DNA from 3 places in the Cryobacterium sp. BB736 genome. Region 3 is predicted to be linked to each of the others. Evidence: predicted binding sites of a transcription regulator. Region 3 holds the regulator's gene; each other region holds the start of a gene.
What was found. The regulator LexA, encoded in region 3, represses DNA repair genes until DNA is damaged. The targets are predictions, from matches to a motif close to TCGAACANNTGTTCGA.

Region 1 (10,360 bases), 130 kb from region 3:
CATCCGACAACGACCCGGCGACGAGAATGAGCGCGCCGAGCGTGATCAGGTAGGCGTCGACCACCCACTGCTGGGTGGTCAGCCCTCCCCCGAGTTCTTCGCTGATTGCCGGCAGCGCGACGGTCACCACCGAGCCGTCGAGGAAAGCCACGAACGACGCGAGGATCGCAATGCTGAGCACCAGCTTCTGTTGCGAGCTCATGGACTGCACCCCTCTAGTAGACACCCGATCAGACGCTAACGGACGTGTCGATTTCGCCGACACCGGTCACCCGGATGACCGCAACCCCTTCCTCGGCCGACCGCTCGAGGTCGACGATGGCGGTGATGCCCCAGTCGTGGTCGCCAGCTGGGTCGGCGAATACCTGCCGCACCCGCCACTCAGACTTCCCCTCGACGATCTGCAGCAGCGTCCCGCTGCGGGCATCCGAGTCGATGCCGATGGAGTCGTGGACGGCGTAGTAGGCATCGAGCGCGTCGGCCCAACGGTCGACGCCGAAACCCGCGTCGGCGTCCAGTTCACCGAGCTCCTCCACCTTGTCGAAGGCGGCCAGTTGCACGCGGCGGAACAGCTCGTTGCGCACCAGCACCCGGAAGGCCCGCTGGTTCGTCAACACGCTCGGCGGTGGCGGTGGCGCGACCTGCTGCTCATGCTGCTGGTGCTCGGCCGGGTTCGCGAGCTCCGCCCACTCGTCGAGCAGGCTGGAATCGACCTGGCGGACAAGCTCGCCCAGCCACTCGATGATGTCGTGCAGTTCCTCGTTCTTCGCCGACTCCGGGATGGTCTGCCGGATCGCCCAGAACGCGTCGGTGAGATAGCGGAGCAGTGTGCCCTCGGAGCGGTGCAGCGAGTAGAAGCCGACGTATTCGTTGAAGGTCATCGCCCGTTCATAGAGGTCCCGCACCACGGTCTTCGGTGACAGTTCGAAGTCCGCCACCCAGGGCTGCGAAGCGCGGTAGGTCGCGAACGCGGCCCTGAGCTCGTGCTCGAGCGGTTTCGGGTGGGTGATCTCCTCGAGCAGCTCCATCCGCCGGTCGTACTCGATGCCGTCAGCCTTCATCGCCGCAATCGCTTCGCCGCGAGCGAGTTTCTCTTGCGCGCGAAGCACCGGGCCGGGGTCGTCGAGGGTCGCCTCGACGGTCGAGATGACGTCGAGCGCGTACGACGGCGATTCGGGATCCAGCAGCTCTAGCGCCGCGAGCGCGAACGGTGACAGCGGTTGGTTGAGCGCGAAGTTCGGCTGTACATCGACGGTGAGACGGATCTGCCCGTCGACGCTCTCCACCAGCCCGGCGGTCTTCAGGGTGCGGTAGATCGACAGCGCCTGCCGGGCGAGTTGCCGCTGGCGCGGTCTCGGTTCGTGGCTGTTCTCGATGAGCTCCCGGATCTCGGTGAACGGGTCCTCGCCGTGCGCGATCACGTTGAGCACCATTGCGTGGCTCATCCGCATGTTGGAGGTGAGCCGCTCCGGCTCGGCGCCGATCAGGCGGTTGAAGCTCGGTTCGCCCCATGAGACGAAGCCGTCAGGCGCTTTCTTCCGCTGCACGCGCTTGAGCTTCTTGGGGTCGTCCCCGGCTTTCGCGACCAGGCGGGCGTTCTCCACCTCATGCTCCGGCGCCTGGGCTACCACCGTGCCGGCGGTGTCGAAGCCGGCCCTGCCCGCCCGACCCGCGATCTGATGGAATTCACGCGCGGTGAGTTGGCGCATCCGGGTGCCGTCGAACTTGGTGAGGCCGGTGAGCAGCACGGTTCTGATGGGCACGTTGATGCCGACGCCAAGCGTGTCGGTGCCGCTGATGACCCGCAACAGGCCGCGCTGGGCGAGCTGTTCGACGAGTCGGCGGTATTTGGGCAGCATGCCTGCGTGATGCACGCCGATGCCGGCCCTGACCAAGCGGGACAGGGTCTGGCCGAACTTCGTGGTGAAGCGGAAGTCGCCGATAAGGTCGGCGATCTCGTCTCGCTGCTCGCGCGTGAGCACCTTCAGGCTGGTCAGCGCCTGAGCGCGCTCAAGGGCCGCGAGCTGGGAGAAGTGGACGATGTAGACGGGCGCCTGGCCGGTGGCGAGCAGCTCGTCGACACTCTCGTGCACCGGGGTTGTCGCGTAGAAGTAGTGCAGCGGCACTGGGCGCTCCACTCCGGTCACGGATGCGGTGGGCCGCCCGGTGCGCTCGGTCAGGTCGCGCGCGAGCGCGTCAACATCGCCGAGAGTCGCGGACATCAGCAGGAATTGCGCCTTGGGCAGGCGCAGCAGCGGCACCTGCCAAGCCCAGCCCCGTTCCGGGTCGGCGTAGAAGTGGAATTCGTCCATGATGACGATGTCCACCGGTGCGTCAGCGCCCTGCCTCAGCGACATGTTGGCGAGGATCTCCGCGGTGCAGCAGATGATTGGGGCATCCGGGTTCACGCTCGAGTCGCCGGTGACCATGCCGACGTTCTGGGCCCCGAACAGGTCGACGAGCGCGAAGAACTTCTCCGACACCAGCGCCTTGATCGGTGCCGTATAGACGCTGCGCGCACCGGCCGCCATGGCGGTGAAGTGTGCGGCGACGGCTACCAGGGACTTGCCGGTGCCGGTCGGCGTGCTGAGGATGACGTTGGCGCCGGTGACCAGTTCCATGACGGCCTCGTCCTGCGCTGGATACAGGGTGAACCCCGCGCCGGACGCCCAATCCACGAACTCGCCGTAGACGACATCCGGGTCACTGCTGTCGGGGATACGCACCCTTAACGGTTGCACACGTGGTGGCTAGTCCCGTTCCGGCTCGACCGCCGGGTCGCGGTCAGCGACCACCGAGGCGATGACGGTCAGCAGCGCAGATGCGATGATCGCGGTCCCGAACAGCTGGTCGCCGACTCCGGCGAATGCGCCGAGGTTGATCGCGGCGTCGGGGTCGCGTGCGAGCGCGGCGAACGCGAGCACGGTCACGCCGAACAGCGAGTAGGCGAGGAAGATCAGCACCCGCGACGGCAGCGGGTAGCGGCGAGTGCCCTTGTTGGCGTACTCGGCGGTCGTCAGCAGGTTCCAGACGAAACCGAACAGCACGAAGGCAACGCCGGTGAAGCCCAGCAACGCGCCGAGCGGGTCGGAGACGAAGTCCCGCTGGTCGAAGAGCGCGGCGAGCAGCAGCGCGACGGCGATCCCGGCTGCCCGCGTCACCGTGAGGGCTCGCTTGGCGGCATAGAACGCGAGGAGCGCGAGGCACGCCACCGTCGCGACGATGGTCAGGGCTTCGCTGGTCCACAGCGCACCGAATGGCGGCGGGAGCACATTGGCCGCCACCATCACGGTCACCACGCCGATCGATCCGAGGATCTCGGGCGTGCCGGTGCGGCCTCGGCGTGCCCAGCGGATCGCCAGCACGATCAGGAAGATCCCGACCAGCAGCCGGTTCAGTGCGACGACGCGACTCATGGACAGGAAACCGACCACCTCGGATAGAGCGGCAGGCACGGCGGGCACCCCGTAGTTGAAGGCGACCTGGGCGACCAGCAGCGACGCGGAAACGATGCCGAGGGTACCGGCGAGGCCCGCTGCGATGGGAGTGGCGACGGCACTGAAACTGCTGTCGATGCCCTCGACCGAGGTCTCGTCACGGCGCCCGCGCACCCGGGCCAACAGGAGCCATACGCCGACGATCAGACTGCTGAGCAGGACGGCGAGCGCAAGGTGGCTGAGTTTCGGCGGGTCACCGTCGAGCATGCTCGCGGTCATCACCCAGCCGCGCCAGACCACGAGCGCTGCGATGCCGATGGCGAGGGTGATCACGGATGGCAGCTGGGTGCGGACCACCCGCACCGCCCACACCGCGGACGTGGCCGCCAGTTGGGCGACGGCTGCGCCGGCAACGAAGGCAAACGGAACCGCCAGCTGCCCGATGGTCGACATCATCAGCGACACGGTCACAGGGCCGAGGTCGTAGCCGAGGGAAGCGCTCAGGGCGCTTGCGCTCAGAGACGTCGTGCCGAACGCGATCGTGAGGAGCGCGAGAATCGCCGGAAAGTCCCACCAGGCGAAATCGAATCGACGGCGGATGACGGTGTACACGATGAGCGCCAGCGCGACACCGATGGTCGCGATCCTCGAGTTGAGGGTCTCTTCGCCGATGTTCATTGATCCGACAAAGAGGAGGACGAGGACGGTCAACACCGTGACGACCGCGGTCAGCCATCCGGTGACGTGCAGCACGGCGGTCTGCACCAGCGCGATTGAGATGACAAGCAGCAGCATGAGCACCCAGAGCACTGGGCGCGGGAATGAGAGGTACTGGCCGCCGACGGTCACCGAGAGCGGCAGCGTCTCCCGCAGTGCAGACGAGAACAGGATGCCCGCCACCGCGACGCCGTAGCCGATGACGGCGATGGTGGCGATGGGCTTCAGACCCTTGGGCCAGCCGTCGGCTCGCAGCCTGCCTTCCCGGTACGGCCGACCGACGACGTGATCGAAGAAGGAGCTGACCATCGCCCAGGCGATGCCGACGATACGGCGCGGCCGGGACGATGTCTGCTTCTGGCTGAGGGTCGCGGTCACGGCTCACCGATCCTCAGCGCGGAGTTGAGGCTTTGGACGGACCAGATGCCGTCCCGCCCGGCGAGGACGTGTCGAGACAGTGCGTCCGTTTCGACTTGGATTGTCCACTCGAGCACGGTTTCGCCCTGGTCGTCGACGAGAGTCGCCGAGTCGCGATCGACCAAAATGACGTGCTTGCCGTCGCCGATGGCATGGCTGGCCCCGTCCCGCGACCAGAGGATGGTCCCGTCGTCGGGGTCGAAGGCGACGCTTTCCTCGTCGCTCACGACCACGACCTGTCCTGCTGCAGCCTGCACAGCGGACGGGAGACCGAGGTAGCGCGCGTCCCACAGCTTCGTGCCGGTGGTGAGCCGGTAACTCGTGACCCAGGAGTCGCCTTGGGCGACAACGACCACATCGTCGGCGATGGCGATCCCGTACGCCTCTGTGCCGTTCGCATCCCATCGGATGTCGCCGTCACTGCGATCGAGCGCAACGACTCGGCCGGCACGGTCGACGACGATGACGGTGTCCACGCCGACGACGGCCCGCTGGTCGACATCTGCGCCGATCGGCGTTTCCCAGCGGGTATTGCCGCTGATCGCGTCGACGCTCGTGACGACGCCGTCGAGTCCGACGATGATGGCGTTGCCGGCGCCGTCTGAAACGGGTGCGGCGACGACGAGGTCGTTGGTGTCGCGCGTCCAGAGCCGCTCGCCAGCATCGCTGTAGGCGACAATGCGGCGGCTGGACGTGGTGACGATGATGATGTCGCCGACAGCGCCCAGCGCGATGGCGTGGCCCCCGGGGTGACCGATCCAGTGGTGCACGAGTGATCTGTCGCTGGCGTCGTAGCGCAATGCGACCAGGTCGTCACCGCTGTCGCGTGTTGAGACGATGATGCCGGAGGCGGTCAGCGCCGGCACTACCGAGTAGGACGGGATGCCCTCGTCCTCCCCGTAGACCGGGTCGCGCCGCACCGTCTGCAGTTCTCGATCCCGCCAGGCGCTCGGATCGGTCCATGCGCCGATGGATCTGGTGGCGGATTGCGACTGGAGCCGTGGAGCGTCGATCCCCGCCTGGATGACGACTGTGTCGTCTACCGTGGCGTCGATCGCGACGCGACCACGCCCGGGGCACCACAGGTCTGCTTCGTTAATGGTCAGAAGGAGGGCGCCTGCGTCGTCGAGGTATTCGATGACGCCGCGAGTCTCGATGCATCCACGGGCGTCGTTCACTCTTGCGTTCTTGAGGAGGCTGGCGCTCTCGGGCTCGTGCGCGGTGAAGCGGGAGCGGTAGTTCAGGGACTCGTTCACGAAGGCGGTTCCTTCGCCTTGCCAACTGGATCCTGGTGCGACATCCGTGGGCAGCACCAGCAATCCCGGGGTGTAGAGGAAGGACACTTCCCCACCCCAGACGACCATCGATTCGACGCCCGCGTCCGTGAACCGGAACAGCTCGCCGTTCTGCGTGGTCTCGCCATCGGTGACCGTGGTGGTGGTTTCGCGCCAGAGCGTCGCGTTCCTGACCTCGCTGTCGCTGAGGCCACCTAGCAGCGCGTGCGCAGCCATGCTGGGAAGGGTGAGGAACTCTTCAACTCCGGTTGCCCTGGAGCTTTCGGTGGAGCGCACGACGCCGTCCTGGTCCACGAACCATTCGACGTGTCCATCTGCAGGGATGAGTACGGCGGCATTGCTCTCGTCCTGCCCGGATGCCTGCTGGTCGCTGAGAGCGATCGCGCCGGTGCAGACAGCGACGACTGCCACGATCGACACGGCCGCTGCGACGCTGGACCCACCCAGCTTTGCGAGGGCACCGGCGGAGGTCACTCGATCATCGTAGGGGTTGACGGTCTTTCAGTTGTGCTGCCGTTCAGCCCCAATTCGGGCACTGTCGAGACCCGTCGCTGGGCAGAGTTCTCCCCGAGTGCCTTCAGGTGGCGTGATGTCGCTCCGCGGTTCGGAGGGCGTCGTTGAGTGCCGGGGATTTGGATGGCATCGGCCTTGGTGTCTGGGTGGGGTCGATGTCGCGGGGTGGGATGAGCCAGAACCGGGCTAGCGGGTCGTGGTCGCGGGTTTCGATCTCCCAGCCCTCGTCGTGCAGCAGCAGGTGGTGGTGGCGGCAGAGCAGGATGCCGTTGTCGATGTCGGTTGTTCCGCCGTCGCGTTCCCACCAGCGGATGTGGTGGGCCTCGGTCCACTCCGGGGGTCGGTCACAGTCGGGCCAGGCGCAGCCGCCGTCGCGGGCGGCCAGCAAGCGGCGTTGGGCCCGGTTGAAGAAGCGCTGCTCCCGGCCGAGGTTGACCGGGAGGGGGCGGTCGTCGAAGACGATCAGCTCGATCCCGTTCAGGCAGGCGTTGCGCTCCACGGTGGCGATCGACACCGGGTAGTCCTGGCCTTCGATCCAGCCCCGACCGGTCCGGTCGGTCAAGTCTGTGGCGGCCACCAGCACACGCACCGCGGGCCGGTTCACCCCGACCACACCCTGCGGGTCGGTGTCGAGGGCCAGTTGGATCAGCTCCAGCATGCCGTCGGAGGCCAGCTGCTCGGTGGTGCGGGTGTCGGCCATAATCTGCTCCGCCCGCGCCTGCTCCGGACCGGTGGTGAAGCGGGGTCCGCCGCGTCGGGGTGAGGTGAGCTTGTCGTAGACGTCATCGATCAGGGCGGCGCCCTCGGGGTCGAGGTCCCAGGTGTACCGGGTCATCCCGTCATCCCGCTTCCACCTGCGGAAGGAGCGCAGCGCCCGGCGCTGCCGCTCCCGCTCCACAATCCCGGCCGCATCCAGGTCATCCCGGGCGGTCCGGGCCAGCCGCAGCAGCTGCTCGGCATCGAGCGCGCCACCGGGCGTGGTCGCCGATTCGGCGACGCTGGTCACCAGCCGGGTCGCGGCTGCGGTCAAGTCGTCAGTCGTGACACCGGGTCCCGGCCGGCCCAGCCCGGTGCGGATCGCCTCGGCACCGGCCACCGAGACGGTGCCGGCCGCGACGGCCCTCCCCACCGCGGCCAGCCAGGGTTCGGTCATCATGCTGGCAAGGCCGACCGGGTCGTCGATCCCGTTGGCTTCGGCGTTGTTCAGCAGGTCGGCGTCGTTCATCATGGTGCCGACCCGGACGAGCGTGGTCGCCTCCCGCGCCGTCGAGCCGGTCACCCCGCGGATCAGCGCCTCCGGGGTGCGGAACCCCTCCTTCCGCGCCAACCCACCGAACCCCGCCTCCACCGATGAGCGGCGCACCACCTCACCGGCCAGCACCGACGCGCAAGCATCAAGACTGCGCTTCGCCTCCGCCAACGACCGCTGCGCCGCCAGCAGCTGCTTGTCACCCAGCCCCCTAGCACCGGGCGCGTCGGCGCCGATCCGGGCGGCAGCAGCAAGCAGAACCTCGAGCGAGGTGCTGAACGTAGCTGCGGAACTGGTCATGCATCAATTGTCCCAGCATCGAACACAGCTACACAAGCACATCTGAGAATCTGTTAGAAACTACTTCCCGGGCCACCTGTGGAGGAGCAGTCGGTGTCGCACGGGCCTTCGAGCCAGCCGCCACCAAACACCGATCAAGGACGGTTCAGGACTGGCGAATAGACTGGAGTGCGCGTCGGCGGCCCGCTCGAACGGCCCGGCGAACCACCCCGATCGGCGAAAGGCGAAGCGCAACTATGGTCAGAGCCACGAATATCGATGCGACTGCGGTCAATACGATTCGCTGGCTCTCCGAAACCGACACCACCATCGTCGTGCCCGTCTACCAGCGCCAGTACCGCTGGGACATCGGCGGATGCGAGCAGTTGCTCGCAGACATCCGTGACGCTGCGGATGCGGCGCACAAGCACACCCACTTCATCGGCTCGATCCTGTCGAGCGCCAATGCGGGCAACGGCGAACTCGTCTTGATCGACGGCCAGCAGCGGATCACGACGCTCATGCTCTTGATCGCGGCGCTCCAGCACACCGTACGGGAGCACGACCCGGAGCTGGCGGCTCAACTGCAGCAGGTGCTGGTGTCCCCCAGCGACCCGACCCGCACCAAGCTGCAACCGCACCGGGCGTGGGCGGAGGTGTTCGAGAGCGTCATCCTGGACCGCCGGCTCGGTGACGCCCTGCGAGACTCCCGCTTCGACGACAACTACGCGTTCTTCCGCAGCCAGATCCCGGCCGACGAGGTCGCCCAGGTCTGGAACGGTCTGCAGCGGCTCGAGCACGTGTCGATCACGCTCGGCACCCACGCCAACGCGCAGCAGATCTTCGAGAGCCTGAACTCGACCGGCGAGCCGTTGCGCGACCACGAACTCATCCACAATTACGTGCTCATGGGCCTATCGCACGCCCAGCAACGCGAGATCGAGAGCGAGTTCTGGCTTCCGATCGAGGAGCACACGGGCGAGTCGATTGCGAGCTTCTGGCGCCATTACCTGGTGATGACCACCGGACGGGAGATCGACGTCGTCGGAGGTCGCGGGGTGTACGAGGCGTTCCGGCACCGGTTCCCTCGACTGGAGCTCGAGACGCTGCGCGAGTTCGCGACCGAATGGCGCGAGTTCTCGGCGATCTACCGCACGCTGATGGAGCCGTCTCGCGAGAAGGATGCCGACATCGCGGCCCAACTCGGGTACCTCACCACCTTCGGCCAGCTGATGTATCCGCTGATGATGCGGGTCTACCGCGACTACCTCACCGGCGCCGTCGACAAGCCGGCGCTGCTGGCCTCGCTCGAGCGCATTCAGTCACTGCTCATCCGTCGGACCATCGTCGGCCTTTCCAACGACCGGCTGGTGGCGCGGTTGTGCCGTGCGCGTGAAGACGGTCCCGACAGCCTGCTCAACGCGATCGCCCGGATCACGCCATCGGATGAGCGAGTGCGGGTCGCGCTCAAGTATGGCGAGCTCCCCCACCCCGGCTATGTGCTCGGGCGACTCTCGGGTGCCACCGACCTGTCCGAGCTGGACGTCGAACCGATCATGCCGCTGGCGCCTGGCGATGCCTGGACCGGTGACGGTGCGCGGAGCTGGGCCGAATTCAGTGAGGACGAGCAGAACAGCCACCGCGCGCTGGCGCAGACGCTCGGCAACCTGACGCTCCTCGAGCAGTCGCTGGCGGAGCGCGGAGCAGACCTGCCGTTCCCACAGAAAAGGGAGGCGATCTACGCGAAGAGCCAGATCGGTCTGGCGTGCGAGCTCGCCGACACACCCGTCTGGGGCACCGCCGCGATCTCGGAGCGAACCGAACGACTCACCTTGGAATTCGTGCGCATCTGGGCTCGACCGGCTGTTGTCGGGATCGATGATGACGGTCTGACTCCGATCCTGGACGCGAAGCGCCGACCGGGCTGGCCGCGCGGCTGGCAGCGGGAGTTCGAGTACGTTGAATACCGCGGCGAGCACTGGGAGGTGTACGACGTCAAGTACCTGTTCAACCGCATCTTCAAGCGGCTCTGGGCGGATGCGCGTGACGACGTCGTCGCATTCAGCGCCCACCGCGGTGGGCCGATCTTCCAGGCTCAGGCGTGGAACGGGCAATGGGACCAGCTCGACGCGGGCAACTTCCTCTACATGGGCTGGGATTCGAAGTACATGCTGACCGCCGTGCAGGGCGTGCTTGAGGAGTCGGGCATCGCATCCGAGGTCTTCGTCAAATACTCCTACATCGGCGCGGCCATGTAGCGCTGGAGCATGGCCCGCTTCAAGCGCAATGTGCAGTGCCTCGGATGGTGCACTGGACTCGTTTCTACAGATGACTGGTTCTCAACCAAATTGGTTTGCAGTTCCCAGCATGTTTGCAAATTGCAGTGGTGACATCTGCTTGTTTCCGTTAGGTGCTGTGAAACCCCGCACGTCCGGCGTTGCTGCGAGTCACGC
Region 2 (10,360 bases), 430 kb from region 3:
CGCCCTCCGGCCCGAGATCGATGATCCAGTCCGCCGACTTGATCACGTCGAGGTTGTGCTCGATCACAATGACGGTGTTCCCCTTGTCCACCAGGCCATTCAGCACGAGCAGGAGTTTACGCACGTCCTCGAAGTGCAGCCCGGTTGTGGGCTCGTCGAGCACGTAGATGCTGCGGCCGACAGAGCGACGCTGCAGCTCGGTGGCGAGCTTGACGCGTTGCGCCTCACCGCCGGACAGTGTCGTCGCGCTCTGCCCGAGTCGCACGTAGCCGAGCCCGACCTCCTCCAGCGTCTTCAGGTAGCGGTGGATGGCGCTGATTGCCTCAAAGAACTCCGCCGCCTCACGGATCGGCATGTCGAGCACTTCGGCGATGTTCTTGCCCTTGTAGTGCACCGACAGGGTGTCGCGGTTGTAGCGCGCTCCCCCGCACACCTCGCAGGTCACGTAGACGTCGGGCAGGAAGTTCATCTCGATCTTGATCGTGCCGTCGCCTGAGCAGTTCTCGCAGCGGCCGCCCTTGACGTTGAAGCTGAACCGGCCGGGCAGGTAGCCGCGCGCCTTGGCTTCAGCCGTCTCGGAGAACAGGGTGCGGATGCGGTCGAAGACGCCGGTGTAGGTTGCGGGGTTCGACCGGGGGGTGCGGCCGATCGGCGCCTGGTCGACGTGCACGATCTTGTCCAGGTTGTCGAGTCCGCTGATGCGGGTGTGCTTGCCCGGGATCTGCCTGGCGCCGTTCAGCTCGTTGGCGAGGGCACGGTACAGGACGTCGTTGACGAGCGACGACTTGCCCGATCCGCTCACCCCGGTGACCGCGGTGAAGGTGCCGAGCGGGAAGCCGACCGTGACGTCCTTGAGGTTGTTCGCGCGCGCGCCCTCGACCGTAAGCATCCGCTTCTTGTCGACCTTGCGCCGCTTCTTCGGTGTTGCGATCTCGCGCCGCCCGGCCAGGTAGTCGCCGGTGATCGAATGGGTGTTCTCGAGCAGCCGCGCGTAGCTGCCGGAGTGGACGACCTTGCCGCCGTGCTCCCCCGCCCCCGGGCCGATGTCGACCAACCAGTCGGCTGTGCGGATGGTGTCCTCGTCGTGTTCGACGACGATGAGGGTGTTGCCGAGGGTCTTCAGCTTGACGAGCGTGTCGATGAGCCGCCGGTTGTCACGTTGGTGCAGGCCGATGCTCGGCTCGTCCAGCACGTACAGCACGCCGGTGAGCCCGGAGCCGATCTGCGTCGCCAGCCGGATGCGCTGCGCCTCCCCGCCGGACAGCGACCCCGCGGACCGGGACAGGTCCAGGTAGCTCAGGCCGACCTCGATGAGGAAGTCGAGACGCGCACGGATCTCTCGCAGCACCGCGGCGGCGATGTGCGCTTCCCGCTCGGTGAGCTCGAGCCCGTTCATGAACGCGTACGAGTCGACGAGGCTCAGGTCGCTGACGTCTGCGATGCTGCGGCCGTGAATGGTGACCGCAAGCACTTCCGGCTTGAGCCGCTTGCCGTCGCACACCGGGCACGGCACCTCGCGCAGGTAGCTGCCGTAGCGCTGCCTGGCCGAGTCCGATTCTGCCTCCAGGAACTTGCGTTCGATGTACGGCATGACGCCCTCGAAGCCGGTGCTGTAGCGCATCTCGCGCCCGTACCGGTTCTTCCAGCGCACCGTGACGTTGAAGTCGTTGCCGCGCAGGATCGCATCCTGCACCTCACCGTGCAGGTCCTCCCAGGGGGTGTCGAGAGAGAAGTCGAGGTCCTTGCCCAGGCCCTCGAGCAACCGCTGGAAGTAGTTGTAGAGGCCCTTGCCGCCCTGGGTCCACGGCAGGATGACGCCCTCGGCGAGGCTCAGCGACGGGTCGCCGAGCAGCAGCTCGGGATCGACCGACATCCGGGTGCCGATGCCGGAGCACTCGGGGCAGGCGCCGAACGGCGCGTTGAACGAGAACGTGCGCGGCTCGATCTCGGTGAGCTGCACCGGGTGGCCGTTCGGGCAGGAAAGCTTCTCGGAGAAGCTGCGCCACGCGCCGTCGCCCTCCCCGTCGACGAAGTTCACCGCGACGATGCCGTCGGCGAGCCGCAGCGCCGTCTCGAGCGAATCGGTCAGCCGGGTCAGGATGTCGTCGGCCGCCACCAAACGGTCCACGATGACCGAGATGTCGTGCTTGAGCTGCTTCTTCAGCGTCGGCGGGTTGGACAGCTGCACCGCCTCACCGTCGACGAGCGCGCGGGAGTAGCCGCTAGAGGCGAGCTCGCGGAACAGGTCGACGAACTCGCCCTTCTTCTGCCAGATCAGCGGGGCAACAACCTGATACCGGGTGCCCGGCTCCAAGGTCATCAGCTGGTCGGCGATCTGCTGCACCGACTGCTTGGAGATTGCCTCGCCGCACACTGCGCAGTGCGGAACGCCGATGCGCGCCCACAGCAGGCGCATGTAGTCGTAGATCTCGGTGATCGTGCCCACCGTCGACCTCGGGTTGCGGTTGGTCGACTTCTGGTCGATCGCGACCGCCGGGCTCAAGCCCTCGATGAAGTCGACATCCGGTCGGTCGACCTGGCCGAGGAACTGCCGCGCGTACGCCGACAGCGACTCGACGTACCGGCGTTGGCCCTCCGCGAAGATCGTGTCGAACGCGAGCGAGGACTTCCCCGATCCGGAGAGCCCGGTGAACACGACAAGGGAGTCGCGCGGGATCTCGAGGTCGATGTTGCGGAGGTTGTGCACGCGCGCGCCACGGACGCTCAGCCGCGGGCCGTCTACAGGGTCGATACTCACTGAAGTCAATTCTCTGCCATCTTCCGCTGGGCATTGACCGTGACCCAAGCGCCCCGTGTCACCTCGAACGGATGTTCTATGCTATCGCGCTCGCGCGGTGGATGCGTGCACGCGGGTCACGCGTCGCCGAGCACACGCCTGCGGTGAGCCGCGTATTGACGCTTGCCGATCAGGGAGTACAGCACGCGCGGCACTCGCGGCAGGGTCGCCAGCATCCACGCGTCCCGGTCCTCGGGCGGGATCGACTCGAGCAGGAAGCCGAGCCGGATGAGCAGCCTGTTCTTCGGGGTCGACTCGCGGCGGTGGGCGGCGAGTTCGTCCAACTCCTGCTGGGTCAGCGTCGCGGCGACGATCGGCACGATCTGCTGTTCCTCTTCGGCCAGGTGCTGCACGAGGACCGCGCCCAGATGGGCGAGCACCTCCGCGACCCCCCGCCCGTCATCGACGTGCGCGGTGGAACGCCAGGTGGTGAGGTGCAGGTCCAGGCGGTCAAGCAGGCGACTGATCTCGTCATGCTGCGCGCGCATACGACCGACCAGCGGCACGCACGCCGGGGAGCGCTGCTCGAGCCGGTCCCAGAGCACCCTGTCTTGACCTTCGTGATGGGTGTGCAGCATGGCGGCGATGTCATCGAGGTGCTCAGCGACCTGGCCGGTGTGCTTCTGGTCACCGTCCGCGACGGCGCGCACCAGCCCCGGCGCCTCGGCGAACAGGCGGCGAAGCGTGCTGTGGATGAGGATCAGGTCGGAGGTGTCGCAGGATACGCCGGAGGGCCGGGGCGGGTTGAAGCTGGGAAGCGCAGTGGCCATCTCGTACTCTCAAACTCGCGGTTAACCAGTGACAAAGTGTCGATGAATACTAGCGGTTTTCTAGAGAGACTCAGATGTGGCCGGCTGCCTCCATCTGGCGCAGTTCCTTCTTCAGGTCGGCCACCTCGTCACGCAGCCGCGCCGCGAGCTCGAACTTGAGTTCACCGGCCGCCGCGAGCATCTGGTCGTTGAGGTCGGCGATGATGCTCTCGAGCTCGTTGGCGCCCGCCGCCGCAAGGCCCTCGCGGCGCAGCGCCGGCGTCGCCGCGCGTTTGCGCGAGTCGCGACCGGACAGGAGCTCCTTGGTGTCCGCTCCCTCGCGGATGAGCACATCGGTGATGTCGGCGATGCGCTTGCGCAGCGGAGTGGGGTCGATCCCGTGCTCGGCGTTGTAGGCGAGCTGCCTGTCCCGTCGCCGGTTGGTCTCCTCGATCGCGATCTTCATCGAATCGGTGAGCACGTCGGCGTACATGTGCACAGAACCGGACACGTTGCGGGCGGCGCGGCCGATGGTCTGGATGAGCGACGTCGACGAGCGCAGGAAGCCCTCCTTGTCGGCGTCGAGGATCGCCACCAGCGACACCTCGGGCAAATCGAGGCCCTCACGGAGCAGGTTGATGCCCACGAGCACGTCGTATACGCCTTGGCGCAGTTCGGTGAGCAGCTCAACCCTGCGCAGCGTGTCGACATCCGAGTGCAGGTAGCGCACCCTGACGCCCGCTTCCGTCAGGAAGTCGGTGAGCTCCTCCGCCATCTTCTTGGTGAGCGTGGTGACGAGCACCCGCTCGTCGCGGTCGGTACGCCGGCGGATCTCCTCGAGCAGGTCGTCGATCTGCCCCTTGCTCGGCTTGACCACGATTTCGGGGTCGATTAAGCCGGTGGGGCGGATGATCTGCTCGACGATGCTGTCGGTGATGCCGAGTTCGTACCTACCGGGCGTCGCAGACAGGTAGACCTTCTGGCCGACCCGGTCGAGGAACTCGTCAAAGGTCAGCGGCCGGTTGTCGAGCGCGCTGGGCAGCCGGAACCCGTGCTCCACCAGGGTGCGCTTGCGGGAGGCGTCGCCCTCGTACATCGCCCCGATCTGCGGCACCGTGACGTGCGACTCGTCGATGACGACGAGGAAGTCCTCTGGGAAGTAGTCGAGCAGGCAGTTCGGCGGCTCCCCCGCTGAGCGCCCGTCGATGTGCCTGGAGTAGTTCTCGATGCCGCTGCAGAACCCGATCTGCTCCATCATCTCGAGGTCAAAGGTGGTGCGCATCCGCAGCCGCTGCGCCTCGAGCAGCTTGCCGGCTTTCTCCAACTCTGCCAGTCGCTCGGCGAGTTCCTCCCGGATGGTGCCGATCGCCCGGTGCATGGTGGTCGGGCTTGCCGCGTAGTGCGTCGCGGGAAACACTGAGACGGCGTCCATCTGCTGCAGCACCTCGCCGGTGAGCGGATGCAGCGAGTACAGCGCCTCGATCTCGTCACCGAACATCTCGATCCGGATCGCGTGCTCCTCGTAGACCGGGATGATCTCGAGGGTGTCGCCGCGCACGCGGAATTTGCCGCGGGAGAAGTCGATGTCGTTCCGCTGGTATTGCATGGCGACGAATCGACGGATCAGCTGGTCGCGGGAGATGCGCTGGCCCACCTGCAGCGCGACCATCGCCTCCAGGTACTCCTCGGCCGCGCCGAGGCCGTAAATGCAGGACACCGTGGACACCACGATCACGTCCCGGCGACTGAGCAGCGAGTTCGTGGTCGAGTGGCGCAGCCGTTCCACCTCGGCGTTGATCGAGCTGTCCTTCTCGATGAAGGTGTCGGTCTGCGGGACGTACGCCTCCGGCTGGTAGTAGTCGTAGTAGGAGACGAAGTATTCGACCGCGTTGTTGGGCATCAGTTCGCGGAACTCGTTGGCCAATTGTGCGGCGAGGGTCTTGTTGTGGGCGAGCACCAGCGTCGGGCGCTGGACCTGTTCGATCAGCCACGCGGTGGTCGCCGACTTGCCGGTTCCGGTGGCGCCGAGCAGCACGACATCCGTCTCTCCCGCGGTGACTCGGGCCGCCAGTTCGGCGATCGCGGTCGGCTGGTCGCCGCTCGGTTCGTACTCGCTGATGACCTCGAACGGCCTCACCGCACGCGTTGGCTGCATCAGTTAAGACTAAGCCGCTCCCCTGACACGCTCGCGTCGTGGGTGACCAGCACGACGATGCGGTCAGCCAGCGCGGTGCGCAGGTCCGCCATCAGCGCCTCGGCGGATGCCGTATCGAGGTGCGCTGTCGGCTCGTCGATGAGCACAACGTCCGCGGGCGCCAGCAGCGTGCGGGCGACAGCGACGCGTTGCCGCTCCCCGCCGGACAGCCTGCTGCCGGCCGCGCCGATGGGCGTGTCCAGGCCCAGCGGGAGACGCTCGAGCAGGTCACCGAGGCCGACCCGACGCAGCACCCCGGTCAGCTCGGTGTCATCCGGCGCGTCAGAGCGGTCGCGGGCGATGGTCAGGTTGCCGCGCAGCGTGGAATTGAACAGGTGCCCCTCCTGCGGGCACCAGGCGATGCGCTCACGCAGCAGCGCCGGGTCGATTTCTGCGGTGTCCCTGCCGTTGACCAGGTAGCGGCCGCCTTCGGGACGCAGTTGGCCGAGCAGGGTCAGCAGCAGGGTCGACTTGCCCGCGCCGGATGGCCCGGTGACGGTGAGCCAGTCGCCGCCGGTCAGCGTGGCCGAGACCCCGGTGAACGCCGGCGCCGGCGCGTCCGGCCAGCGCACGCTCAGGTCGTCGAGGGTGATCGAATCGATCGGCGGGGCATCTGCGGCGCGCTCCGGCATCGCATCCGTCGTCGTGGTGGACACCCGGCTGAGGGCATCGCGCAGCGCGGGCGCCTGCTGCACGGCGGCAACCAGTTCGAGCACCGGCTCGATGAGGCCGAGCGGCAGCAGGGCAAGCACGGCGACCAGTCCGGCATGGAGGGCACCGCTGGCGGCTGCCGGTGCGCTGATTGCGAGGGTGAGCGGCGCGAGCGCGCAGAACACCAGCACGACGATCGCGTTGCCGGCGCCGAGCGCCAGGGCGCCACGCCGAGCAGTGCCGCTCGCGCTCGCGTCGAGGCCCGCGAGCTCGGCGCGCATCCGGTCGTCCACCCCATTTCCGCTCAGGTCGTCGCTCGCCGCGACCAGGGCAGCGAACCGTTGCATGACCTGGGACCTCAGCAGCGACTGCGAGCGCGTGGCAGCGCGGTCGGTGAGCAGCGCGACGGCGGGCGCGACAACGAGGGCGATCAGCACCACGAGCAGGAAGGGCCCGACCGCGTCCGGATGAATGGCCGCCACAGCGATGAGCACCGCGGCGGAGGTCAGCACCCCGACCAGCACCGGCTGAACGACCCGGACCGCGAGGTCGCGCACCTGGTCGGCGTCGTGCACCAGACGCGACAGCGCCCGACCGCCCTGCCGCGCGGCACGGTTCACAACGCCGGAACCGGCGAGCCCGTTCCACAGCCGCATGCGCAAGCGGGTGACCGCCGCGAACACCGCATCGTGGGTCTGCAGCCGCTCCCAATAGCGCAGCACCGCGCGACCGAGCCCGAAGAAGCGCACGCCGACGATGGCGACCATGAGGTGCAGGATCGGCGGCTGCTCGCTCGCGCGCACGATCAGCCAGGCCGACACCGCGGTCAGCGACACCGCGAACAGTGCCGCGAGGGTTCCGAGCAGCGCCGCGAACGCGAACCTGCCGGCGACCGGGCGCAGGAAGGCAACCAGTTCGCGCACCGGATGCGCCCGGCGTCCCGCGACGGTCGACCTGAGCTGCGATTCGCCCGTCGACTCCTGGACGACCGCGGGCAGGTCCTCTGCTACCGCGTCCAGCGTCGCGCCGAGCACGACCCGGTCATCGGCCAGGACGCGGACCCGGTCGTCGTGCGAGGCTGCGATGATGGCGACGTCACCACTCGCGCGCAGCTCTTGGATGAGCCGCACGATCACCGCCGCGCTGTGCGCGTCGAGGTGGGCGGTCGGCTCGTCCAGCAGCACGAGCTCGGCGCCGGCATCCACTCGCGCGAGCACCCGGGCGAAGGCGAGGCGCCGGAGCTCCCCCGGGCTCAGCTGAGCCGGATGCGCGCCAGCCCGATGGGCGAGGCCGACCCGGCGCAGCAGCGCCGCGGCATCCGTCCCGCCGAAGTTCTCGAGTTCCAGCTCGACGGTGTCGCCCGTCACCACCGGCCGCTGTGGAAGCCAGGCGGTGCCGCCAGAGGGCAGCCCGGTCAGGTCGCCCTCGACCTCGACGCCGTGCGCGCCGTCTGCGGTGCGACCGTTCAGCACGGCGAACACCGTCGACTTGCCCGCGCCGCTCTGGCCGTCAAGCAGGGTGACCCTGCCCCGCTCGGCGTTGAACGAGACGTCGCTCACCGCGGCGGCGGAACGCTCCAGATACCGCACGGTCAGGTTGCGCACCCGCAGCGGCAGTGTCCCGCTGACTGCCGCGCGCGTGGGTCGTGGCGCGTCGACGATCGCGGTGGCGCGCCGCAGTGCCTCGCGACCGTCGTCGGAGGCGTGGTAGGCGGCGCCGACGTCGCGGAACGGCGCGAAGCACTCGGGGGCGAGCAGGAGAGCGAACAGTCCGACGGTCAGGTCGAGTTCGCCGTAGACCAGGCGCACACCGATGAACACCGCGACCACGGCCACCGAGATGGTGGAGATCAGCTCGAGCGCGAGGCTGGACAGGAACGCGGTCTTCAGCGTCTGCAGCGTGGTGTTGTGCTGCCGCTGCGCGATCCGGTGCAGCGCGTCGGCCTGCTCGCGCGAGCGGCCGAGGCCGACCAGCACCGGCAGCCCGCGGGCCAGTTCGACCAGGTGGTCGGAGAACCGCGCGAGCGCATCCGCCGCCGCGCTCACCCGCTCCTGCGTGTGCACGCCGATGAGCGCCATGAACAGCGGCACCAGCGGGACTGTGAGCACGATGATGAGCGCACTCACCCAGTCGGCAGACAGGATCGCGACGCCGGCGAGGAGTGGGATCGTCGCAGCCGACACGGTCGCGGGCAGGAACACCGTGAAGTAGTCGTCGAGCGCGTCGAGACCGTGGGTCGCAAGGGTGGTGAGCGAACCCTCGGAGACGTACGGGTCGCGCACCGCCGCTTCGGCCAGTCGCGCGCGCAGCCGCTCCTTGGCGCCCAACGCGGCTCGTGCCGAAAGCGCGTTGTGCGCCCACGCGACGACGGCGCGGAGCACCGCACAGCCCAGACCGACCACGACAGCCACCTGCCAGCCGGCCGTGCCGTCGATGACGGCGACGATGCCGTGCGCGAGCGCCCAGGCCAGCCCGACCAGGCCCACCCCTTTGAGCGCGCTCAGCAGGCCGAGCAGGTACAGCACCGGGCGGTCGGCCGCCGACAGCAGCGCGATCGGCGACCCTGCCCTGGCCCTGCTCCTGGTCACGGCCGCTTCACCGCCGGCACAACCGGCTGCGCGTCCGGGATCGCCGCAGCTGTCAGTCGCTTGCGGAACACCCAGTAGGACCACCCCTGGTAGACCAGCAGCACCGGGATGCCGATGGCGGCGACGATGGTCATGACGCCGAGCGTGTAGTCGGACGACGACGCGTTCTGGATGGTGAGGTCGTATGCGGCATCGATCGACGACGGGAGGACGACCGGGTAGGCAGCGAGGAATATCGCCGAGGCGCCCGCGGTGAGCAGGACCGAGAAGCCGGTGAAGGCCCACCCTTCCCGCCCTGCCCGGTTGGCGATCCAGCCGATCACCGCGCCGCTCGCCGCGACGCCGACAAGACCGTACGCGGTCAGTGAGCTGCCGTCGGCGACGACGATGAGCACCCAGACGACGATCGGCAGCAACGCGACCGGGGCGCTAAGCCGGATGATCCGGCGCATCCGGTAGCGGATGTCGCCGTCGGTCTTCAGCGCCAGGAAGGTTGCGCCATGCACGAAGCAGAATCCGACGACGGCCAGCCCGCCGATCACCGACTCGAGACTGAACCACGCGAACGCGCCGCCGACGCGGATGGCGTTCTCATCGATCGGCAGTCCGGTCGTCGTGATCGCGAGCATCGCGCCGATGCCGAATGCCGCGCCGAACGAACCGGCGCCCAGCAGCACGTGCCACACCCGACGTCCGCGCTCTGTGGCCGCCTTCCCGCGGTACTCGATCGACACCGCGCGAACGATGAGGGCGAGCAGCACGATCACCAGCGGCAGGTAGAGCCCGGAGAAGAGGGTCGCGTACCAGACGGGGAACGCGGCGAAGGTCGCAGCACCCGCGGTGATCAACCACACCTCGTTGCCGTCCCAGACCGGGCCGATCGTGTTGAGCAGCAGCCTGCGCTCCTTCTCGCTGCGCGTGGAGACCAGCATGTGCATGCCCACCCCGAGGTCGAACCCGTCGAGCAGCAGGTAGCCGATCCAGAGGAAGGCAATGAGCACAAACCACAGCGTTGGCAGGAAATCCATCAGTCCAGTTCCTTTTCGTGACTCGGTACTCAGTAGGCGAAGGCGAGGACGTCGGTCTCGTCCTTGTCCTTGTCCTGTGGGTCGCCGTCATCCGGTGTGCCGAGTTCCGGCATCGCGCTTGCCACCCCGCCGCGCACATAGCGCACGAGCAGCGTCAGCTCGACGACCAGGAGCGCCGCGTAGACGAGGGTGAGCGTGATCACCGAAAACAGCAGTTCCCCGGCGCTGACGCCCGGCGAAACCGCCGCCGCGGTGAACATGTAGACACCGTCGATGCCGGTCGGGTTGGGGGCGACCACGAACGGCTGCCGGCCCATCTCGGTGAAGATCCACCCGGCCGAGTTTGCGGCGAA
Region 3 (10,360 bases):
GGGCCGGTGCATCCTGAGGTCGCCGAGCAGATGGCGCGCAACGTGCGCGCCATCCTCGCGGTCGACGGCTCGCCCGCCTCGGTCGGCATCGCGACGACCGGAGTCGCCGGTCCGGACCCGCAGGCCGGGCATCCGGTCGGCACCGTCTACCTCGGCCTCTCGATCGGGGACGACACCGTCTCGAAGCGACTCGAGCTCGCCGGCACGCGCGACGAGATCCGGGCACGCGCGGTCAGCGAGGCGGTCGCCTGGCTGAGCGGCACCATCCGCTCGGTGGCGGCGAGGGAATAGCCCGGGTGTCGATCTCGTTACAACTGGTGATTCACAAACGTCATTCAGTGACCACCGTTTAGAGTTTGAAGACGGTTGGATGTAGAGTTCAACATCCACTCGACGTAAGAGCTCAGCAGACAGGGAAGAGGAGGGGTCCAATGGTTCTGGTTCGTCAAGAAATCGGTGACGTGCTGCGGGACTTCCGTCTGCAGAAGGGACGCACCCTTCGTCAGGTCGCGAGCAAGGCGTCCGTCGCGCTGGGCTATCTCAGCGAGGTCGAGCGTGGACAGAAGGAGGCCAGCTCCGAGATTCTCGCATCAGTGGCTGATGCGCTCGACACGCCCATCTCGGTGATCATGCGCGAAGTCGGAGACCGCCTTGCGGTAATCGAAGGTCTCGACGTCATCCCGGACACGGTTCCCGACGACCTCGTCGCGAACTTCGACGCGGATCTCGCGGTCCGCTGATTCCACACACGTTGAACGCCCCGGCTTGCGTCCGGGGCGTTCGCTTTCTGACGCGAAGGGCGCGGCGGTGAGGTTGAGCGAGTTCCGTCGAGCCGTCGCCGAGGAATTCGGCGAGGGCTACGGCAGCACGTTGCTGCGCGATCTGGTGCTCGTCGAGTTCGGGGACCACACTGCCGAGCAGGCACTCGCCGCGGGCCAGCCGCCGCGCGAGGTCTGGATCGCGCTGTGCAAGGCGACGGACGTGCCGCCGAACCGCTGGTACGGCGCGGGCAGGCAGCCCGCCAAGTCCTGATGGTCGGCGCGTGCTCGGGGCCAGTTCGAGATTCGCCTTCCGACACGCCGAAAATGGTTCGAACATCGATTCGGATATGACTAGGCTCCTACACAGCAGCACTCGAAAACGTGGCACTCACAACGGGCGGCGGGCGACAGTCGAATGTCACCGGTCGGGCGTAGCGTAGCGATCGTTGGAGATATGCAGCCAACTGCCTTGTCGCGGTACTCACGAAGCCTTGCATCATCGGCTCGTGGGGGGAACGGCAGCCTATAGGCGCACCGAGTACGAGTCCTAAGGAGTTCCAAATGCCATCAGCAGCGGATCGTGAAAAGTCGCTGGAAACCGCCCTCGCCCAGATCGACCGCCAGTTCGGCAAGGGCTCCGTCATGCGTCTGGGCAGCGATGAGCGCGCGCCTGTCGCGGTGATCCCGACGGGGTCGATCGCCCTTGACGTCGCACTCGGCATCGGCGGGTTGCCTCGCGGCCGGATCGTCGAGATCTACGGCCCTGAGTCCTCGGGTAAGACGACGCTCACGCTGCATGCGATCGCCAACGCGCAGCGCGCCGGCGGCATCGCGGCGTTCATCGACGCGGAGCACGCGCTCGACCCGGAGTACGCCAAGTCGCTCGGCGTCGACATCGACTCCCTGCTCGTGTCGCAGCCCGATACGGGTGAGCAGGCGCTCGAGATCGCCGACATGCTCGTGCGAAGCGGATCCATCGACCTCATCGTCATCGACTCGGTCGCAGCACTCGTGCCCCGCGCTGAGATCGAGGGCGAGATGGGCGACTCACACGTCGGCCTGCAGGCGCGGCTCATGTCGCAGGCGCTGCGCAAGCTCACCGGTGGCCTCAACTCGACCAACACCACGATGATCTTCATCAACCAGTTGCGCGAGAAGATCGGTGTCTTCTTCGGAAGCCCTGAGACCACCGCCGGCGGTAAGGCGCTGAAGTTCTACGCCTCGGTGCGTCTCGACATCCGGCGCATCGAGACCCTGAAGGAAGGGTCTGACGCGGTCGGCAACCGCACGCGCGTCAAGGTCGTCAAGAACAAGATGGCGCCGCCGTTCAAGCAGGCCGAGTTCGACATCCTGTACGGCACCGGTATCTCTCGCGAGGGAAGCCTGATCGACTTCGGTGTCGAGCACGGCATCGTCAAGAAGTCCGGCGCCTGGTACACCTACGAAGGCGACCAGCTCGGTCAGGGCAAGGAGAACTCACGCCGGTTCCTGATCGAGAACCCCAAGATCGCCGCCGAGATCGAGACCAAGATCATGGTCAAGCTCGGCATCGGCGCCGAGGCGAAAGCCGCTGCAGCAGCGGCCGCAGCCGAGAACAACGTCGACTCGATCGCCGACAAGCTCGCGACCCGCAAGGCGGCTGGCGAATAGCCGCCAGAGCCGAGCTAAGGGGCTGACGACATGACATCCGACGAGCGGCTCGCACCGGTCACCTACCTGCCGGGAGCCGAGCCCTCGTCGGACGTCGCCGCCTCGGATCCGACTTCCGACGCCAGGCCGCACACGGCCGAGAGTCTCGAGGAGCAGGCACGCGAGGCCGAGAAGATCAGCATGCGCGGTCTCACCCGCCGCGGCCTCTCGCGTGTCGAGCTGGGCGACCAGCTGGCCAAGCACGGCATCGACATCTGCGCCGTCGAGATCGAGCTGGACCGGCTGGAGTCGGTCGGCCTGATCGACGACAGGGCACTGGCGGAGACGCTAGTCCGCACGCTGCGCGAGCGCAAAGGTCTCGGCAGGCAGGCGCTCACCGCCGAGTTGCGGCGGCGCGGCATCGACGACGAGTTCATCCTGGAGGCGCTGGAGGAGCTCGACGACGACGATGAGCAGGAGCGCGCCAACGAACTCGCGGCCAAGCGCGCCCGCCAGCTCGGCAGCCTCGACCGGGAGACGGCGGTGCGCCGTCTCAGCGGGTTCCTGATGCGCAAAGGCTACTCGGGCGACGTTGTGCGCCACGCGGTGGACCGTGCCCTCGCCGCACCCTCCGCGTCGGGTCCGCGCTTCCGCTGACCGGCGACGCTAACCCGGCCGGGCCTACCACCGAGGGGTCGCAAAGGGTCCTTCCCCTCCGCAAGAAGGCCGCTTTCTGACCCCTCGGGTGTGCCGGGCAGGTGTTGACCGCCCAGGTGGTCGCGCCCGCCGTGACCGGATTAGGCTTGAGGCCTCATGAGCGCCACCACCACGACCGAGCGCCCGCGCACCTACGAGGTGCGCACCTACGGGTGCCAGATGAACGTTCACGACTCCGAGCGACTCAGCGGCTCGCTCGAGGCCGCCGGTTACGTGCGTGCCGACGACGGACAGGCCGACGTCGTGGTGATCAACACGTGCGCGGTCCGCGAGAACGCGGACAACAAGCTGTACGGCAACCTCGGGCACCTCGCATCCGTCAAACGCGAGCACGAGGGCATGCAGATCGCCGTCGGCGGATGTCTGGCGCAGAAGGACAAGTCGGTCATCCTCGAGAAGGCGCCGTGGGTTGATGTCGTCTTCGGCACCCACAACATGGGGTCGCTGCCGGCGCTGCTTGAACGTGCCCGCCACAACGGTGAGGCGCAGTTGGAGATCCTCGAATCGCTCGAGGTGTTCCCGTCCACCCTCCCCACCCGACGGGACTCCACCTACAGCGGTTGGGTTTCCATCTCGGTCGGATGCAACAACACCTGCACCTTCTGCATCGTGCCATCGCTGCGCGGCAAGGAGAAGGATCGTCGCCCCGGCGATATCCTCGCCGAACTGCAGGCACTCGTCGACGATGGCGCCATCGAGGTCACCCTGCTCGGCCAGAACGTCAATTCCTACGGTGTCGAGTTCGGCGACCGGCAGGCGTTCGGCAAGCTGCTGCGGGCCGCGGGAGAGATCGACGGGCTTGAGCGCATCCGCTTCACCAGCCCGCACCCCGCCGCCTTCACCGACGACGTCATCGACGCGATGGCCGAGACGCCCACCGTCATGCCGCAACTGCACATGCCGCTGCAGTCCGGGTCGGACCGGATCCTGCGCGCGATGCGCCGCAGCTACCGGTCGGAGAAGTTCTTGGGCATCCTCGACCGGGTTCGCGCGCGCATCCCGAACGCGGCGATCAGCACCGACATCATCGTCGGGTTCCCCGGCGAGACCGAGGAGGACTTCCAGGACACCCTGCGCGTTGTCGAACAGGCGCGCTTCGCGAGCGCGTTCACCTTCCAGTACTCGATCCGAGAAGGGACACCGGCGGCAACCATGCCCGACCAGGTGCCCAAGGAGGTCGTCCAGGAACGCTACGAACGACTGGTCGCACTGCAGGAGCACATCTCCTGGGAGGAGAACCAGAAGCTGGTCAGCAGCACCGTCGAGGTGCTCGTCGCGACCGGCGAGGGTCGCAAGGACGCCGACACGCACCGGATGAGCGGACGCGCAGAAGATAGTCGACTCGTGCACTTCGACGTCCCGGCCGGCAGCGACGTCCCCCGCCCGGGCGACGTGGTGACGGTCGCCGTCACCCAGGCGGCGCCGTTCTACCTCATCGCCGACTCCGACGGTTCCCCGCTGCGCGTGCGACGCACCCGCGCCGGCGACGCGTGGGACCGCGCCGAGGCCGAGTCCTGCGCGGTGCCCGCGCACGGCGGAACCGCGTCCACAGGCGCAAAGGTCTCTTTGGGCTTGCCAACGCTGCGCGTCGCGACCACACCGATCTACGACCCGGCAGATGGGCAGCGCTGACCCCAGCGGCACGCCGATCATCGCGATCGTCGGCGCGACCGGCACGGGCAAGACGACCCTGTCGCTCGACGTCGCAGAATGGCTGCGCGACACCGGCCGCCCGGCCGAGATCGTCAACGCCGACGCGATGCAGCTCTACCGGGGCATGGACATCGGCACGGCCAAGCTGCCGGAGGGCGAGCGTCGCGGCATCCGTCACCACCTGCTCGACGTCCTCGACGTCACCGAGGAGGCCACGGTCGCGCGCTATCAGCCGGTCGCGCGCGAGCACATTGACGACATCATCGCGCGCGGGGCCGTGCCGATTCTCGTCGGCGGCTCCGGCCTCTACGTCTCCGCGGTGCTGCACGACTTCCGCTTCCCCGGAACGGATGCCGGGATCCGGGCGCGCCTGGAAGCCGAGCTCGACGCGAGCGGTCCGGGCATGCTCTACCAGCGGCTGCGTGCGGTCGACCCTGACGCTGCCGCGTCGATCGGCCCGCACAACGGGCGGCGCATCGTGCGCGCGCTCGAGGTGATCGAACTCACCGGGGAGCCGTTCGGCAGCGGTTTGCCGGCCGATGAGTTCTGGCGACCCACCATCGTCATCGGCGTGCAGGCGCCCCGCGACGAACTCGTCGCCAGGCTGAACGACCGGGTGCAGCGGATGTGGGACGACGGACTGCTCGACGAAGTACGCCGACTGATCCCACTCGGCATCGAGCGGGGAGTCACCGCGAGCCGGGCCATCGGCTACGCGCAGGCGATCGCCGAAGTGCACGGCGAACTAACTCGAACCGAGGCGATCGAGGCCACCGCGGCCCTCACCCGCAAGTACGCGCGCAGACAGGTCAGCTGGTTCCGCCGCTACCGGAGCGCCCACTGGTTCGAGTCCTATGAGGCCTTGGGCGGCGCGCAACTACTATTGCAGGATGCCTGAACTGCTCTTCACGAAAGGCCACGGCACGGGGAACGACTTCGTGTTGTTCGCCGATCCGGATGGCGAGGTCGAACTCAGCACGATCCAGATCGCCGAGCTCTGCGACCGGCACTTCGGCATCGGCGCCGACGGGCTGATCCGGGCCGTGCGCTCTCGCCACATTCCGGATGGCGCCGCCGCGCTTGCCGAGGACGAGGACGCCGAGTGGTTCATGGACTACTACAACGCCGACGGGTCGGTGTCCGAGATGTGCGGCAACGGCATCCGGGTGTTCGCGCGCTTCCTGCTCGAGAACGGCCTGACCACGCTCGAGCACGGCGAGACCCTCTCGATCGGCACGCGCGCCGGCGTGCGCGACCTGCAACGCAACCTCACCGGTTTCCAGGTCGACCTGGGCCGCTGGAAGCTCGACGGCGGTGAGCCGCTGGTCCGCGCGAAAAACCTCAAGGTGGCTCGGCCGGGGCTCGGCATCAACGTCGGCAACCCGCACGTCGTCGTCGCCCTCTCCAGCGAGGAGGAGCTCGAGTCGGCCGACCTCGCGTACATCCCGATCATCGACCCGGAGCCGGTGGCGGGCGCGAACGTCGAGTTCGTCGTGCCCGGCGACCCGCTCGTGCGTGACGGCATCGGACACATCCGGATGCGTGTGCACGAGCGCGGCAGCGGCGAGACGCTGTCCTGCGGCACCGGTGCGGTCGCGGCGGCGCTGGCCACACGCCACTGGGCAGGCGAGAGTGCACCGCATCAGTGGCGCGTCGAGGTCCCCGGCGGCTCGCTCGGGGTCAGGATGTGGCCGGCCGAGGACGGCGAGCACGTCTCGCTGAGCGGCCCGGCCGAGCTGGTCTACACCGGCTCGATCGAGTACTCCGCCTAGCTCACTTGTGGCGGACCCGCAGCACGCGGAAACCCTTGTTGGTCGACGAGCGGATGACGCTGAAGCCGTCCGGGAGCGTAGTCTCCAGCCAGCGCTGCAGCGAGTCCGACCCGAGGTTCCGCGCCACGACCAGCCAGGCATCCGCATCCGCCTCCAGCCTGGGCAGCCAGAACTCGAGCATGTTGTGCAGCTCGCTCTTGCCCACCCGAATCGGGGGGTTGCTGCGGATGGTCATGAATCGCACGTCGGCGGGAACATCCTCGGGCCGTACGGTGTTGACATTGTCGAGGCCGAGGGTCTCGGCGTTGCGTCGGACCAGATCTAGCGCCCGCTCGTTCACATCAACGGCCCACACCGTCGCGCGGGGAGACTCGAGAGCGAGAGTGAGGGCAATCGGACCCCACCCGCAGCCGAGGTCGAGGAAGTGGCCGCCAGGCGGCGCGACCGGACTGTTCGCCAGGAGCACCTGTGTTCCGACGTCGATCCGGTCGGGGGAGAAGATGCCGCCAGCCGTTGTGAGGACTGCCTGGCGCCCCGCCAAAGTGACATGCAGCGGCCGGAGCTGGGGTGCACTTGCCGGACGTGAAGAAAAGTAGTGCTCGTCGGGCATGCAGAGAAACTTACCCGGTGACGAAGAGTTAGGGTTAACCCAATGACTGAACTTGAGCGCAACGACGACGCCGTCGACCGCGTACTCGCGGCAGCCGATTCGCGTGCGGAGCAGTACGCGATCTTCGGATCTCGGGCGCAGGCGCTGCAGTCGGCATCCGTCGACACCGATGCTGACGGCGATCAACTCGACCGCGAGGACCGGCAGGCGCTGCGTCGCGTCGCCGGGCTGTCCACCGAGCTGCAGGATGTCACCGAGGTCGAGTACCGGCAGCTGCGGCTTGAGAATGTCGTGTTGATCGGCGTGTACAGCCAGGGCGCCCTCGCCGACGCGGAGAATTCGATGCGCGAGCTCGCGGCCCTCGCAGAGACCGCCGGCGCGGTTGTGCTCGACGGCCTGCTGCAGCGACGCCCGCACCCGGACCCCAGCACCTACCTCGGCAAGGGCAAGGCTCAGGAACTCGCCGGCGTGGTCGCGGCACTCGGCGCCGACACCGTCGTCGCCGACACCGAGCTGGCACCCAGCCAGCGGCGCGCCCTCGAGGATGTCGTCAAGGTCAAGGTCATCGACCGTACGGCCGTGATCCTCGACATCTTCAGCCAGCACGCGAAGAGCCGCGAGGGCAAGGCTCAGGTCGAGCTCGCGCAGCTCGAGTACCTGCTTCCCCGCCTTCGTGGCTGGGGTGAGTCGATGAGCCGGCAGGCCGGTGGCCAGGTCGGCGCCGGCGTCGGCATGGGTTCCCGCGGTCCAGGTGAGACGAAGATCGAACTCGACCGTCGGCGTATCCACACCCGGATGGCGAAGCTGCGCAAGCAGATCAAGGAGTTCGCGCCCGCACGCGAGGCGAAGCGCGCCAACCGTCAGCGCAACGAGGTGCCGACCGTCGCGATCGCCGGCTACACCAACGCGGGCAAATCGTCGCTGCTGAACCGCATCACGCGAGCCGGACTGCTCGTGCAGAACGCCCTGTTCGCAACACTCGACACCACCGTCCGCAAGTCGGAGACCGAGGACGGCCGCCGGTACACGCTCGTCGACACCGTCGGGTTCGTGCGGAACCTCCCACACGAGTTGGTCGAGGCGTTCCGCTCCACCCTCGAGGAGGTCGCGGGCGCCGACGTCATCGTGCACGTCGTCGACGCATCGCATCCGGACCCAGCCAGCCAGCTCGCGACCGTGCGCGACGTCATCGGCGAGGTGGGCGCGCGGGACATCCCGGAGATCGTCGCGTTCAACAAGGCCGACCTGGTGGATGACGGCACTCGCCTGGTGTTGCGCGGACTGGAACCGAACGCGGTGTTCGTGTCCGCCCGCACCGGTGAGGGCATCGAGGAGCTGCTCGGGGAGATTGCCCGGCTGCTGCCCGCGCCGGACATCGAGGTCGAACTGCTGGTGCCGTACGACCGTGGCGACGTGATCTCGGGTCTGCACGACCACGGTCGGGTGCTGTCCACCGACTACGAAGAGTCCGGCACGCGCGTGCACGCGCTCGTGACCGCGCACTACGCCCCCGAGCTTCGCCGCTGGGCGGTCGTGTCGGCCTGACCCATCGGTGATCGTGCCTCCTCGGTGACCGAGCCTGTCGAGATCCGAGCCTGTCGAGATCCCCTTCAGCCGAGATTCCCACCGAGACTGCGCAAACCGGCATTTTGAGCGCTCAGAATGCCGTTTTCTGCAGTCTCGTGAAGGGGTCGGCGGTCAGACCGCCCGCAGCACCGCCACGACCTTGCCGAGGACCTCTGCCTGGTCGCCCAGGATGGGCGCAAAGGCCGAGTTCCGTGGCAGCAGCCAGGTGTGTCCGTCGCGCTGCTGGAAGACCTTGACAGTGGCCTCATCGTCGAGCATCGCCGCGACGATCTCGCCGTTCTCGGCGTTCTTCTGCTGGCGCACGACAACCCAGTCGCCGTCGCAGATGGCCGCGTCGATCATGGAATCGCCGACAACCTTGAGCATGAAGAGGTCTCCCTTCCCGACTAGCTGGCGGGGGAGCGGGAACACTTCGTCGATCTGCTGGTCCGCGGTGATCGGGATGCCGGCGGCGATGCGTCCGACCAGGGGGACCATCGCGGCGTCTCCGACCGGGATGGTGCTCTCCTCCGGCTGGCTCGGCAGTTCGATGAGCACTTCGAGCGCGCGGGTGCGGTTCGGGTCGCGGCGGAGGTAGCCGCTGAGCTCCAGCTGGTTCAGCTGGTGAGTGACGCTCGACAGTGAGGAGAGACCCACGGCGTCGCCGATCTCACGCATGCTCGGCGGGTAGCCGCGCGTCGCGACCGAGCGCTGGATCACCTCGAGAATCGCGAGCTGCTTCTCGCTGAGGCTCTTGCGGCGTCGGGTACCGGGCTTCGCGCCCGCCTCGCCGCGCCCGTTCTCGATCGCGCTCATAGGGTCCTCCACCCCTCACGCCACATCAATGTCAGTGGCTGCTGATTGTCTGTAGTCCAGACAATCGAAACTGTATCCGCCTCTCGTGACCAAAACAAACATTTCTTCGAGCGTGTTGATAACTCGCCGCGACACACTTCGAAAATTGACTTGATTTCGATCACTATCGAAGATACATTCGGAACAAAGCTTCGTATCCGGCGCTCCCGGCCGAGCGTCGGATACGAGAACCCAGTACGGCGAGATCACTAGAGGAGGAGCACCATGAAGGAGACAGCAATGACCGCAGCGCAGCCCGTGGCCCGACTTCGGCTGACTCGTCGTGGGCGCGCAGTGATCACCGCCCTGGTTGCCGCCCCAGTCGTGATCGCCATCAGCGCGTTCGCGCTCAACGGGGGCGGCGCGGTCGCAGACAGCGAAGGCTCCGCGCATGAGTTCGAGTACACGACGGTGCTCGCCGGGCAGTCCCTGTGGCAACTTGCGGCCGACATCGCGCCGCAAGCCGACCCGGGTGACGTTGTCGCCGACATCCTCAGCCTCAACCGGCTGACCAGCTCCGAGGTGCAAGGCGGTCAGCGCCTGGCCATTCCGGCGGCCTACTCCAACTGACGCTGCCTCCGGCGAATCGCCCGGCGGACGCCTGTAGGGGAGAGGACGGCGGTGTCTCGGCGGACCGCGCCCGTTCCGGACAGGCGCGCCCGGCACACGCGCCGCAGATGTCCGGAGCAGGCGCGTCGCGGCGGGAGGGTGCGGATGTCCGGAACGGGCGCGGCGTGGCGCGTGGCCGCAGGTGTCCGGAACGGGCGCGACCCGGCGGTGGCCCGGCGGACACAGAG

Region 1: IRG63_RS11015 (HNH endonuclease signature motif containing protein) is a predicted target of LexA. The motif match lies at 8,025-8,040, and genes of this name have one in related genera.
Region 2: uvrA (excinuclease ABC subunit UvrA) is a predicted target of LexA. The motif match lies at 2,822-2,837, and genes of this name have one in related genera.

What each region holds. Positions count from the first base shown of each region.
Region 1 is NZ_JABXWQ010000004.1:317,022-327,381, forward strand. It holds gene IRG63_RS10995 (MFS transporter) at 1-202, opposite strand, end outside; gene IRG63_RS11000 (DEAD/DEAH box helicase) at 231-2,741, opposite strand; gene IRG63_RS11005 (hypothetical protein) at 2,751-4,532, opposite strand; gene IRG63_RS11010 (PQQ-binding-like beta-propeller repeat protein) at 4,529-6,340, opposite strand; gene IRG63_RS11015 (HNH endonuclease signature motif containing protein) at 6,444-7,928, opposite strand; gene IRG63_RS11020 (DUF262 domain-containing protein) at 8,165-10,165, shown strand.
Region 2 is NZ_JABXWQ010000004.1:26,178-36,537, forward strand. It holds gene uvrA (excinuclease ABC subunit UvrA) at 1-2,758, opposite strand, end outside; gene IRG63_RS09660 (hemerythrin domain-containing protein) at 2,875-3,567, opposite strand; gene uvrB (excinuclease ABC subunit UvrB) at 3,638-5,701, opposite strand; gene cydC (thiol reductant ABC exporter subunit CydC) at 5,701-8,979, opposite strand; gene cydB (cytochrome d ubiquinol oxidase subunit II) at 8,976-10,007, opposite strand; gene IRG63_RS09680 (cytochrome ubiquinol oxidase subunit I) at 10,037-10,360, opposite strand, start outside.
Region 3 is NZ_JABXWQ010000004.1:451,351-461,710, reverse strand. It holds gene IRG63_RS11700 (CinA family protein) at 1-291, shown strand, start outside; gene IRG63_RS11695 (helix-turn-helix domain-containing protein) at 432-740, shown strand; gene IRG63_RS11690 (DUF3046 domain-containing protein) at 808-1,032, shown strand; gene recA (recombinase RecA) at 1,323-2,411, shown strand; gene IRG63_RS11680 (regulatory protein RecX) at 2,442-3,047, shown strand; gene miaB (tRNA (N6-isopentenyl adenosine(37)-C2)-methylthiotransferase MiaB) at 3,204-4,739, shown strand; gene miaA (tRNA (adenosine(37)-N6)-dimethylallyltransferase MiaA) at 4,726-5,658, shown strand; gene dapF (diaminopimelate epimerase) at 5,651-6,532, shown strand; gene IRG63_RS11660 (class I SAM-dependent methyltransferase) at 6,534-7,142, opposite strand; gene hflX (GTPase HflX) at 7,185-8,687, shown strand; gene lexA (transcriptional repressor LexA) at 8,841-9,524, opposite strand; gene IRG63_RS11645 (LysM peptidoglycan-binding domain-containing protein) at 9,789-10,133, shown strand.